One region of the Anaerofustis sp. LCP19S3_F7 genome, then DNA from elsewhere that is predicted to be linked to it. Evidence: predicted binding sites of a transcription regulator. Region 1 holds the regulator's gene; each other region holds the start of a gene.
The links. The regulator NrdR, encoded in region 1, represses ribonucleotide reductase genes. The targets are predictions, from matches to a motif close to CACNANATNTNGTG.

Region 1 (4,299 bases):
GCCGATATATAGGCAAATCTTGACAAAAAAATAAACTTAATATAAAATATTATAAAGGTACTATTTTTATAGGACCTTTGTTTTTTATAATTAAAAAGATAGGAGAAATTGTAATGGAAGCAAACCAAATAGGAATGCTTGCGGTCATATTTATTTATTTAATAGGTACGGTTGTTATTGGAGCATTTTTATCAAAACAAAACGAGACGGCTCACGATTTTTATTTAGGAGGAAGAAAACTTGGACCTTTTGTAACGGCTATGAGTGCCGAGGCCTCTGATATGAGTAGCTGGTTACTTATGGGACTACCTGGAGTTGCTTATTTATCAGGTATAGCCGATTCAGGATGGACAGCTTTAGGTCTTGCAATAGGTACATATGTAAACTGGCTTATTATAGCAAAAAGAATAAGATTATATACGGAAGTTTCAAAGAACTCTTTTACTCTTCCTGATTTCTTTTCAAATAGGTTTAGAGATAAAAAGAAGATTTTAATGCTTATATCTTCATTATTTATAATTATTTTCTTTATTCCTTATACTGCTTCAGGATTCGCTGCTTGTGGTAAATTATTCTCAAGTTTATTTGGTATTGATTATTTTACCGCAATGGTTGTAAGTGCAGTGGTTATTATTTTATATACAGCAATGGGAGGTTTCCTTGCTGCAAGCACCACAGACTTTATTCAAAGTATAATCATGTCAGTTGCCCTTGTTATTATTCTTGTTTTTGGAATAAGTGCTGCAGGTGGTATAGATATGGTAATAAACAACGCAAAAGAACTTCCCGGATATTTAAGTATGGTTTCAACTCATAATATGACAACGGGTTCTGCTGAAAGTTACGGCTTTTTAACAATCGTTTCAAAAATGGCTTGGGGACTTGGTTATTTTGGAATGCCTCATATATTACTTCGTTTTATGGCTATTGAAGATAAAGACAAACTTAAAATTTCAAGAAGAGTTGCTTCTATATGGGTTGTAATTTCTATGTTTGCTTCTATTTTGATAGGTATAATTGGTTATGGAATGACAAAAGCATCTGTTATTCCTTTCCTTGAAGGAACATCTTCTGAAACAGTAATAGTTCAAATTGCAAATGTACTAAGTACACATGGATGGATATTTGCTTGTTTTGCCGGTGTAATACTTGCAGGTATTCTCGCTTCAACAATGTCAACTGCGGATTCACAACTTCTTGCTGCTTCTTCAAGTGTATCTGAAAACATTATAGGTGGTTTCTTTGGTAAAGAACTTGATGGTAAAAAAAGAATGATTGTAGCAAGAGGATGTCTTATTGCAATTGCTGTTCTTGGTATTTTCCTTGCAAAAGATCCAAACAGCTCAGTATTCTCTATTGTATCATTTGCATGGGCAGGTTTTGGTGCTGTATTTGGACCAGTTGTATTATTTGCTCTTTTCTGGAGAAGAGCTAATAAATACGGTGCAATTGCTTCAATGATTTCCGGTGGGGCTATGGTATTCTTATGGAAATATGTTATAAGTAATTTAGGTGGTTTATTTGATATTTATGAATTATTACCTGCTTTCTTAACAGGTTGTATATTTATGGTTGTGGTAAGTCTTCTTACTCCTGAACCTGAAAAAGAAATAACTGATGAATATGATAAAGTACAAAGTTTATTATAATTTTTGTTAAAAGCGGAGTTATCCGCTTTTTTATTTTTGTTTGAATAATTTATATATTCTTAAGGTTGAGTTAAATAAAAATATATTATATAATTTTTATATATTTTAGGAACGAAAGGTGATAAAAATGAAGTGTCCACATTGCGGTTTTAGCGAAAGTAAAGTTATAGATTCAAGACCTACTGATGATAATACGGCTATAAGAAGGAGAAGAGAGTGTTTATCTTGTGCAAAAAGATTTACAACTTATGAAAAAATAGAAACGATACCTTTAATTGTAGTTAAGAAAAATGGTACTAGAGAAGCTTTTGACAGAAATAAACTTATGAATGGTATAATAAAATCGTGTGAAAAAAGACCTGTTTCTATTGAGCAGATAGAACATGTTGTAAATGAAATAGAAAGTAATATTCAAAAAATAGCAAAGAAAGAAATATCATCAAATTTAATAGGGGAAGAGATAATGAAATACCTAAAAGATTTAGATGAGGTTTCATATGTAAGATTTGCTTCTGTTTATAGGCAGTTTAAAGATGTAAACAGCTTTATGGATGAACTAAAAAGTATGTTAAACGAGCGAGGAAATAAATAATGGAAATAAAAGAAACCGTTATTAAAACCGAAAAGCTTTTAAGTGGGAATATATTTGATGTAAAAAGAGATACAGTTATACTTCCAAACGGAAATGAAGCAACAAGAGATAATGTTGAACATATGGGAGCTTGTGCTATTTTAGCAATAGATGAATATGATAATGTTATTTTAGTAAAACAGTTTAGATGCTCTGTTTATGATGTTACAGATGAAATTCCCGCTGGTAAATTAGAAAAGGGAGAAGATCCTGATGTTGCAGCTTTAAGAGAACTTGAAGAAGAGACAGGGTATACTTCTCGTAATATAATCCCATATATGAAATTTTATCCTGATATAGGATTAGGTAATCAATTAATACATGTATATTTAGCAAAGGATTTGGTTAAAACCTGTCAATATTTGGATGATGATGAGTTTATAAATGTATATAAAATAAATATAAAAGAATTAAAACAAAAGATTTTTGAAGGAAAAATAACAGATTCAAAAATTATTGTTCCCTTTCTTAAATATTGTTTAGAAAATAATATTTAAACAGTCATAAAATATAAATAAGGACATACCCTTTATTAATAGGGTATGTCTTTTTTATGTCACAAAAAATAAGGAATAATATTTTATGATTAGAGAATTTATAAATTATCATTTTATGGAAAACAAAAATAAATATTTATTTTTTCTTCTTGTTTTTCTTCTTGGAATTATAATAGGAGGAGTCAGTATATATTTTTTAAGCTCTACACAATTGGAGGAACTTAAAAATTACATAGGTTCTTTTTTTGAACTTCTTACAAAAGATACATCAAGTATAGACAGTAAAAAGATTTTTACTCAAACAATGTATTCAGATATAAAAATATATATTTTTCTTCTTATTTTGGGGCTTAGTGCAATAAGCATTTTATATTCCATAAGTATAATGTTTTACAAAGGTTTTTTGTTTGGTTTTGTAATAACGTTTTTTATATCTTCTTATGGTTTTAAAGGAGTTTTATTTTTAATTTGTGTTTTGATAATTCCAAATATAATTAAAAATTTTGCCTTGATGTTTGCCTTTGTGATGTCTTCTTGTTTTAAAAGCTCAATTCAAAAAAACAATAAAAACAAATATGGTAAAGTGAAAAATTCTTCTTTTTATTTTAGATATACTATATACATAGTAGTGGCTTTTTTATTTAATGTTATAGGTATATGTTTTGAAAGTTATGTTGCTCCTATACTTATGGTATTATTTTCTTCTTCTTTTTTGTAATAATATTAATATTTATATTTTACTTTAATAAATATTAAAAGGGAGGAGAAAATTATGTTAAAAAGAATAAGTTCCATAGTATTAATATTTGCTTTTTTGTTTAATATTATGCCTGCTTTTGTAAAAGGGGCAGAAAAGGAAAAAGTAGATTTGAACATAAAAAGTAAGGCTGTAGTTTTAATGGATTCGTCAAGCGGAAAAGTTTTGTATCAAAAAAGCATGAATAAGAAACTTCCTTTGGCAAGCGTTACAAAAGTTATGACGATACTTTTGATATTAGAAGCTATTGATAATAAAACCATAAATATGTCCGATATGGTTACAATATCTGATTATGCAAGTAATATGGGAGGGAGTCAGCTTTATCTTGAACAAGGAGAGATGCGAAGTGTTGAAGATCTTTTGAATGCAATTATAATTGAAAGTGCAAACGACGCTTGTGCTGCAATGGGGGAATTTATAGGGGGGAGCATTGAGAAATTTGTTCTTATGATGAATGAAAAAGCAAAGAGTCTTGGAATGAAAAATACTCATTTTGTAAATTCAAACGGACTTCCTGTGGATAAACACTATTCAAGTGCTTATGATATTGCATTAATGACAAAAGAAGTGTGTAAGTATCCTGATGTTTTTAAAATAAGTGCCACTTGGCAGAAAACCATAAAAATAGGTAAAAATAATGATAAAGAGAGACTTCTTAATAATACAAATAAACTTTTAAAAATGAATGATAATGTTGATGGGTTAAAAACAGGGTATACAGCTGATGCGGGACACTGTATTTCTGCTACGGGTAAAAAGGGC
Region 2 (4,299 bases), on a different contig from region 1:
ACTGTCCGGCTAAAATTTCCAGAGAAATAATTCATTTTGCTTCAAGGGATGCGATGAATATTGATACTTTGGGAGAGAGAGTTTTGGAAAACTTAATTGAAGCGGACTTAATTCAAGATGTAAGCGATATTTACAGATTAAAAGATAAAAAAGAACAAATAGAACAAATGGAAAAAATGGGTGAAAAATCCGTTTTAAACATGATTGAAGCAATAGAAAAATCAAAAGAAAATTCTCTTGAAGATTTGATTTTTGCGCTGTCCATAAATTTAGTTGGAAAGCAGGGAGCAAAACTTCTTGCAAAAGAATTTAAAAGTATGGATAATTTAATGAACGCCACATATGATGATCTTATATCTATTAATGAAATAGGAGATAAGATGGCAAATGAAATTATAATGTTTTTTAGTAATGAAAAGAAAATATCTTTGATTAGTAAGTTGAAATCTTTAGGGGTTAATATGGAATATATTAACGAAGAAAATGAAGATTTGAAGTTTGAAGGTATGACTTTCGTTTTAACGGGAACATTATCCAAATACAAGAGAAATGATGTGAAGAAGATAATTGAAAGCTACGGAGGTAAAGTTTCTTCTTCTGTAAGTAAAAAAACTACTTATGTTCTTGCTGGTGAAAATGCAGGAAGTAAAGAAGAAAAAGCAAAGACTCTTGGAATAAAAATAATTTCTGAAGATGATTTCGAAAAAATGATATAAAGAACTTCTTTTGAAGTTCTTTTTTTATGTAAAAATTAGATAAATTTTGTAATATTAAAATAAAATGTATTATAATGTATTTGTAACAATAAAAAATAAGGACAAGAATAAATGACATTAAAATATTTTTTTTCAAGACCAGAAGACATACCTTTAAATTTAACATGGAATACATATGGAGTTGAGCATTTAACTTGGCTTTTAGCTATAACTTTATTTATCGTTTGTATGTGTCGTATGTTTAAAAAAGCAGATTATGAAAAACAAAATAAAATATTAAAAATTTTTGCAATAGTTATAGTTATGCAAGAAATCATTAAAGATATTATTCATATTTATGCAGGAACTTTTAATCTTGGGCATTTACCATTTCATTTGTGCGGTATATCAATATTTTTTACTTTTTGGTATGCTTTTAAGCCTGGGAAAATTTGCGGTGAATATTTATATGCACTTTCTCTTCCAGGAGCAATGGCAGCATTATTATTCCCTGATTGGACAGAATACCCAATGCTTCATTTTTCATGCATAAATTCTTTTACCATTCATACATGGCTTGTTGTATTTGTATTTATGCTTTTATATAGTGGAAGACTAAAACCTAATTATAAAGTTTTGCCAAAGACAGCATTGTTAGTTGGTATAATTGCCGTTCCCGTATATTTTATGAATAAAGCATGGGGAACAAATTTTATGTTTTTAAGTGCTCCTGCACCAGGCTCTCCTCTTGAGATACTATATAATGTGTTTGGAAATTTTTATATTCCTGCAGCTTTGTCACTTGTATTATTTGTTTGGGTACTTATGTATGCCCCATGGCAGATAGCTTATTCAAGACAAAATAAAATGGAAGAAATTGTATAAAGACTAATGTACAATCATTAGTCTTTTTTTATTGGATAAAAGATATTAAAAAATAAAAATAACATTAAATTTGAGTATAAAATAAGAGTAAACATAACAGTAAAAATATTTTATTACATGAAAATGTCGAATTGTGTTAGGAATTATGCTAAACACTATATCTTGTGTTTTTTTTCTTCTTGACAAAGTTATATACACAATATATAATTGAATACGATCAAAGCGAAATATAATTTTATTAATATATAATTGGAGAAAAAAATATGGTAACGGAGATTTTAAAAAGAGACGGAAGAACAAGCAAATACGAAAAAAGGAAAATAACAGATGCCATTTATAAGGCTGCGGAAGCTGTTGGCGGACAAGATTATCAAATAGCCAGAGAACTTTCTGATCAAGTTGATAAAATATTAAATGAAAGATATGTTGACATTATTCCAACTGTTGAACAAATACAAGATATAGTAGAAAAGACACTAATTGAAAGTGGACATGCTAAAACTGCAAAAAATTATATTTTATATAGAGCCGAAAGAAATAAAGTAAGAGAAATGAATACAACTCTTATGAAAATTTATGAAGATTTAACTTTCAAAAGCTCAATAGAAAATGATGTTAAAAGAGAAAATGCCAATATTAACGGTGATACTGCAATGGGAACTATGCTTAAATATGGTTCTGAAGGTGCAAAAAACTTCTATGGTATGTTTATTTTAGATGAAAAACATGCTGCAGCTCATTCAAAAGGTGATATTCATATTCACGATTTAGACTTTTATACTTTAACTACAACTTGTTGTCAAATCGATTTAACAAAATTATTTAAAGGCGGATTTTCAACAGGTAACGGATATATAAGAGAGCCAAAAGATATAAGAACTTATTCTGCTCTTGCTTGTATAGCTATTCAATCAAATCAAAATGACCAACATGGTGGACAAAGTATTCCAAAATTTGATTATGATTTAGCAGCAGGGGTTGAAAAAACTTATAAGAAAATATATGTAACTAATATGGGTAAAGCATTGGAACTTCTTGCAGGCATGGAAAACGGCGAAGAAGTTGCAAAAGAATTATATAAAGAAATAGAAGAAAAAAGCGGACTTTATCCAAAATTAGATGATAATGAAGAGTTCATGAAGCTTGAAAGAGAAGCTTTAGATAAATTGGATCATAAAGATATTGATACATTGATTTCATTTACAAAGAAAAGCTCTCTAAAAGAAACAGATAAAGCAACATATCAAGCAATGGAAGCATTGGTACATAACTTAAATACAATGCATTCAAGAGCCGGTGCGCAAGTTCCTTTCAGTTCTATTAATTATGGAACAGATACTTCAAGTGAAGGTAGAATGATTATAAAAAATATTCTTCTTGCAACAAAAGCGGGACTTGGGAACGGAGAAACTCCTATATTCCCTGTTCAAATCTTTAAAGTAAAAGAAGGAATAAATTATAATCCTGGAGATCCTAACTATGATTTATTTAAACTTGCAATGGAAGTATCTAGCGAAAGATTATTCCCTAACTTCTCATTTATAGATTCTCCATTCAATCTTCAATATTATAAAGAAGGAGATCCTGATACTGAGATTGCATATATGGGATGTAGAACAAGGGTTATGGCCAATGTTGATAAGACAAAAGAAATCGTTACAGGAAGAGGTAACTTGAGTTTTACATCAATTAACTTACCAAGACTTGCTATTGATGCAAAGGGAGACATTGATAAATTCTATCAAACATTAGATGAAAAAATTGATTTATGTGTAGATCAACTTTTACATAGATTTAAAATACAATGTTCAAAGACAGTAAGAAATTCTCCTTTCTTAATGGGCGAAGGTGTATGGCTTGATTCAGAAAACCTTAAACCGGATGATACTGTAGGTGAAGTATTAAAACATGGTACATTAACAGTTGGTTTTATCGGACTTGCAGAAACACTTACAGCTTTAGTTGGTAAACATCACGGAGAAAGCGAAGAAAGTGAAAAACTTGGTCTTGAAATTGTTAAACATATGAGAGAAAGACTTGATGATGTTACAAATAAAACTCACTTAAATTTCTCTTTAATAGCAACTCCTGCGGAAGGTTTGTCAGGAAGATTTGTTAAAATGGATAAGAAGAGATATGGAATTATTCCTGGTGTAACAGATAAAGATTATTACACAAACTCATTCCATGTTCCTGTAGGATATGAAATAAGTGCATTTGAAAAAATTAAGAAAGAAGCTCCTTTCCATGCACTTACAAATGGTGGACATATTACATATGTTGAGCTTGACGGGGATACAACAAAGAACCTTGAAGCATTTGAAAAAATAGTAAGATGCATGAAAGAAATGGGACTTGGTTACGGTGCTATTAACCATCCTGTTGATAGAGACCCTGTTTGTGGATATAACGGTGTAATATATGATGAATGTCCATGTTGTCATAGAAAAGAAAATGATACTGATGTTCCTTTTGAAAGAATAAGAAGAATAACAGGTTATTTAGTAGGAACTTTAGACAGATTTAATAATGGTAAAAGAGCAGAAGAAGCAGATAGAGTAAAACATTCATTAAATTCTGAAATGGAAAGTTTATAGGAGGCAAACAATGAATACAGAAAAAGAACTAACATATGAAACAAAAATAGGTGAAACAAACGTATATGTATACGGAGAAATAAAAGATTTAACAAAAGAAGAAATTAAAGCATATATTAAAG
Region 3 (4,299 bases), on a different contig from region 1:
CGCTGTCGTATGGATAACCGAATACCATAAGAAGTGAAGCCATATTTGCAAGTCCTAGACCTGTTGTTCTAAACATATAACTCTTTCTTGCTATTTCTTCAGTTGGGAATTGTCCCCAGTGAATTGATGCTTCAAGAACAAGTTGTATTAAAGAAATCAAATGAATATAATCATTTAATTTAAAGATTCCTTCTTCTTCGTTATAGAATCTGTAAATATTGATTGACGCAAGGTTACAAGCAGTATTATCAAGGAAAGCATACTCACTGCATGGGTTTGTTGCATTTATTCTGTTGTATTTTGCACCTACGTTTCCATCTTCACCGGCAGGGCAAGTATGCCAAGCATTGAAAACATCATCAAATTGAACGGCAGGGTCTGCACAGTTCCATGCTGATTTACAAATTAAATCCCATAAGTCTTTTACTTTAACTTCCTTATTTACTTCTTCATCAACTCTACCTTTTAGTTCAAAAGTAGCATCAGGATTTTCTCTTAAGTTTAAGACTTTTTCCATAAATTCTCTGTTAAGTCTTACAGAGTTATTTCCGTTTTGTCCGCTTACTGTTTGATAGGCTTCTCCGTCCATTGAAGTATCATATCCCATTTTTCCAAGAGCTCTTACTTTGTCTTCTTCTCTTGCTTTCCATGAAACAAAATCTTCAATTTCAGGATGATCAATATCGGCTATAACCATTTTTGCAGCTCTTCTTGTTGTTCCACCGCTTTTTATTGCTCCGGCATTTCTGTCAAAACCTTTTAAAAAGCTCATCATACCTGAAGATTTTCCGCCGCTTGAAAGTTTTTCGTTTACTGCTCTTAAATTAGAAAAGTTAGTTCCTACCCCTGAACCGCCTTTAAATAACTTTGTTTCTGTAACGTATTGCTCAGAAATAGAATTATCCCCAAGCAATGTATCTTTTATAGAAAGAATAAAGCAAGCTGATGCTTGTGTTCTTGTGTATCTGTCTTTACTCTTCTTTACGCTTCTGCTTTCAGGATCAAAGTAGAACATATTGTCACTTTCACCGCTTATGCCGTAGTTTCTCTTTATTCCTGTGTTAAACCATTGTGGAGAGTTTGGAGCCCACATTTGATTTAAAAGAGCATAAGCTACTTCATCATAAAAAATATTATATTGATTTTGAGTTGTTATAAGCCCTTCATCAACAAGAGCATCTGCCCAAAATCCTACCATTCTATCAACTACTTGTTTTATGCTTGTTTCGTGTCCGTTATCTTTTCCTACCCCTGCTTTTCTAAAATATTTAGATGCTATGATATTACAGGCATTTTTTGAATAAAATTCAGGGAATTCCAAATCATGCATTTCAAAAATGTTTTTTTGTGTTTTATAATCAAAAATCTCAACATCTACGGTTTTATATTCAAATAAATCATAAACCGTAATGCTGTTATCTTCTTCAAGTCTTTTGGTAAAACGTCTTTTGAAAATATTGTTTACACTTAAATTATCCATAAAGTTCACCTTTCTTATGTAAAATATTCTACAACATATAGTATAAATTACATGCATTAATACAATTATTAGTATATCATTTATTATTGTAATTGCAATAAGTTTTATCTAACAAAAAACAAAAAAGAACGTTATAAAACGTCCTTTTTATTTAATTCTTTTATTATGTTTTCTATGCAGTGTTTAAAATAACCATTATTGCTTACTTCAATATCACAGTATTTTTTATATAAACCAATTCTGTTATTATACAAGTTATAAATATGTTCTTCGTTATTTTTTAAAAGTGGTCTGTCTTTACCAAGATTTTTAGATTTTAATATATTTTCAACACTTCTGTTTATAAATACTATTATGCTTGTTTGTTTAAAATAATCAATGTTTTCTTTTCTTGTGACTATTCCGCCTCCTGAAGAAATAAGAGTGGCGTTTAATTTTGAAAGCTCTTTTGAATAAAAGGTTTCTATATCTCTAAAACTTTCTTCACCATCTTTAAATATTTCACTGATTTTTTTGTTTATCTTTTCTTCAATGTAATTATCCATATCTATAAAAGTTAAACCAAGCTCTTTTGCAAGTGCATTACCAATACTGCTTTTACCACAGCCCGGCATACCGATTAATAAAATATTCTTTTGCATTTTTATATTTCCTTTTTAAGTTTGGATATAATCTTATTTGTATCTTCTTTTGAAATTACAAAGTCATTCCATATTTCTTCTGATTTAAGACCTTGAATAATAAGCATTTCAATTCCGCCGCAAGTTTTCTTACCTAAGTTTTCGCCTATTTCCATAAACTTTGTTTTTAGCGGATTATAAACAACATCAATTACGTAATCAAAGTTTTTGATTATATCTTCATTAACAGGAGAAAAATCAACTTTAGGATACATTCCAACAGGTGTTGTATTTATTATTACATGAGCTTTTATTTCTTTTAAATCTTCATAGTCTATTAAATTAACGTCATTTTTTGCTTGTTTATCGCTTTTATTACGGCTTACCAAATAAACTTCTTTTGCACCTAAATCCTTAACGCAAGAAATAACGGCCTTGCTTGCGCCGCCGCTGCCTAGTATTACAACCTTACTATTATTTATTTCTACATTGTTCACGTTAAGCTGATACATAAAGCCGTAATAATCGGTATTATAACCGTAAAGTTTTCCGTTAACATTTTTTATTGTATTAACGGCACCGATTTTTTCAGCCTCTTCGCTTATAAAATCCAAACCAGCCATAACGGTTCTTTTATAAGGAATAGTTACGTTTATTCCGTCAAGATTATTTTTTTTCATAAAATCTTTTATATTTTGTGCCGTATCAATATCTATTTCATAAAGCTCATACTCATAATTTAAATTTAATACTTCAAAAGCCGTATTATGTAAAATTTTTGAAAAACTATGAGGTAATTTTTCACCAATTAAACCAAATTTTTTCATATCTATCCTTTATATGTTCCAAGAATTCTTATATATGGCAAATCACCGTCAAGTCCGTATAACATTTTTAAAACATTGTTATCTTGTAAACTGCCGTCAAAATTAATATAAATTGTAAATTCTTTTCTGTATATATTTGTTTCTTTTGAATCTATTTTATTAATGTGGATATTATAATTTGCAAAGTATCTTATTAAATGACTTAATGATTTCGATTTATTGTCGATTTTAACAAGTAAATCTACTTTAGTACAATCTTTGCAGAAATATTTATCTTTACCAAGAATTATAAATTTGTTTAAATCTTCAAGTTTATCAGATTTATTTTTGTTTATTACGTTTAAGTTATCATCTACAACAAACTTATCTTTTATATAAACATCATCGTAAGTCTCAAGAAGAGAATACATTTTTGCAACGTGCCCGTCTCCGGCATTATCTAAAGCCAAAAAGGCAAAGTCTATTTCCCCGTTTGAAACAGCTTTTAAAATATCTTCGTATTCTTCAAATTTAATTACTTCAAGGTCTTTGTTAAAATATAAATTCATTGCATCAATTGATAAATGATTTATTTTATCTATGTAACCTATCTTATTAGCACTTTCAACCAAATCAATAGTATATTTTTCTTTTATTATGTTTATTGCCTTATCGGCAATTGCTTTTCTTTGAAAATTCTTACTTATATCCATAATATGATTGAAAAAGTCGGCAATCTCTTCTGAATAATCTTTGTTTTTAAGATTGTTTATTGCATTTTCAACTACCTGTGCTTCTCTTTTGGTATTTAATACTTCGATATTATTTTCTTTTTTATACTTCGCCACGTCTACGACAGTATTCATTCTTTCTTCAAAAAGTTTAACTAATTCTTTATCTATTTCGTCAATTCTTCTTCTTGATTCTTCCAAACTCTTCATACATAACTCCTAATCACATAACAAAAAATCATATAAACAAATTGCACTTGCTGCTTCTATTACAGGAACAGCTCTTTTTACAATAACGGGATCGTGCCTTCCCACTATTTCCAAACTTGTATTTTCCTTTGTTTCGACATTTATGGTTCTTTGTTTTCTTGCGATGCTTGCAGTTGGTTTTATTACAACGCTAAAGCATATAGGCTGTCCGTTTGATATTCCTCCAAGAACTCCGCCGTTGTTATTTGTGAAAGTTTTTACATTGCCATTTTCATCATAATAATATTCATCGTTCGCTTCACTTCCAAGCATATCAGCAAAAGAGAAACCTTCGCCAAATTCAACGCCTTTAACGGCTGGAATGGAAAATAGAATATGGGACATTCTTGATTCAATACTATCAAAAAACGGAGAACCAATACCTGCCGGATAACCTATTATACCACATTCTA

Region 2: a site for NrdR is predicted at 1,734-1,747, ahead of ACTQYZ_RS02045 (anaerobic ribonucleoside triphosphate reductase). Genes of this name have one in related genera too.
Region 3: a site for NrdR is predicted at 1,510-1,523, ahead of ACTQYZ_RS08395 (vitamin B12-dependent ribonucleotide reductase). Genes of this name have one in related genera too.

What each region holds. Positions count from the first base shown of each region.
Region 1 is NZ_JBQKFF010000006.1:9,776-14,074, reverse strand. It holds gene ACTQYZ_RS06940 (DedA family protein) at 1-1, shown strand, start outside; gene ACTQYZ_RS06935 (sodium/proline symporter) at 114-1,649, shown strand; gene nrdR (transcriptional regulator NrdR) at 1,777-2,241, shown strand; gene ACTQYZ_RS06925 (NUDIX hydrolase) at 2,241-2,777, shown strand; gene spoIIM (stage II sporulation protein M) at 2,863-3,495, shown strand; gene ACTQYZ_RS06915 (D-alanyl-D-alanine carboxypeptidase family protein) at 3,550-4,299, shown strand, end outside.
Region 2 is NZ_JBQKFF010000001.1:399,523-403,821, forward strand. It holds gene ligA (NAD-dependent DNA ligase LigA) at 1-716, shown strand, start outside; gene ACTQYZ_RS02040 (YwaF family protein) at 828-1,580, shown strand; gene ACTQYZ_RS02045 (anaerobic ribonucleoside triphosphate reductase) at 1,844-4,177, shown strand; gene nrdD (anaerobic ribonucleoside-triphosphate reductase) at 4,188-4,299, shown strand, end outside.
Region 3 is NZ_JBQKFF010000008.1:41,940-46,238, forward strand. It holds gene ACTQYZ_RS08395 (vitamin B12-dependent ribonucleotide reductase) at 1-1,480, opposite strand, end outside; gene ACTQYZ_RS08400 (shikimate kinase) at 1,612-2,121, opposite strand; gene aroE (shikimate dehydrogenase) at 2,124-2,927, opposite strand; gene ACTQYZ_RS08410 (chorismate mutase) at 2,930-3,847, opposite strand; gene aroC (chorismate synthase) at 3,857-4,299, opposite strand, start outside.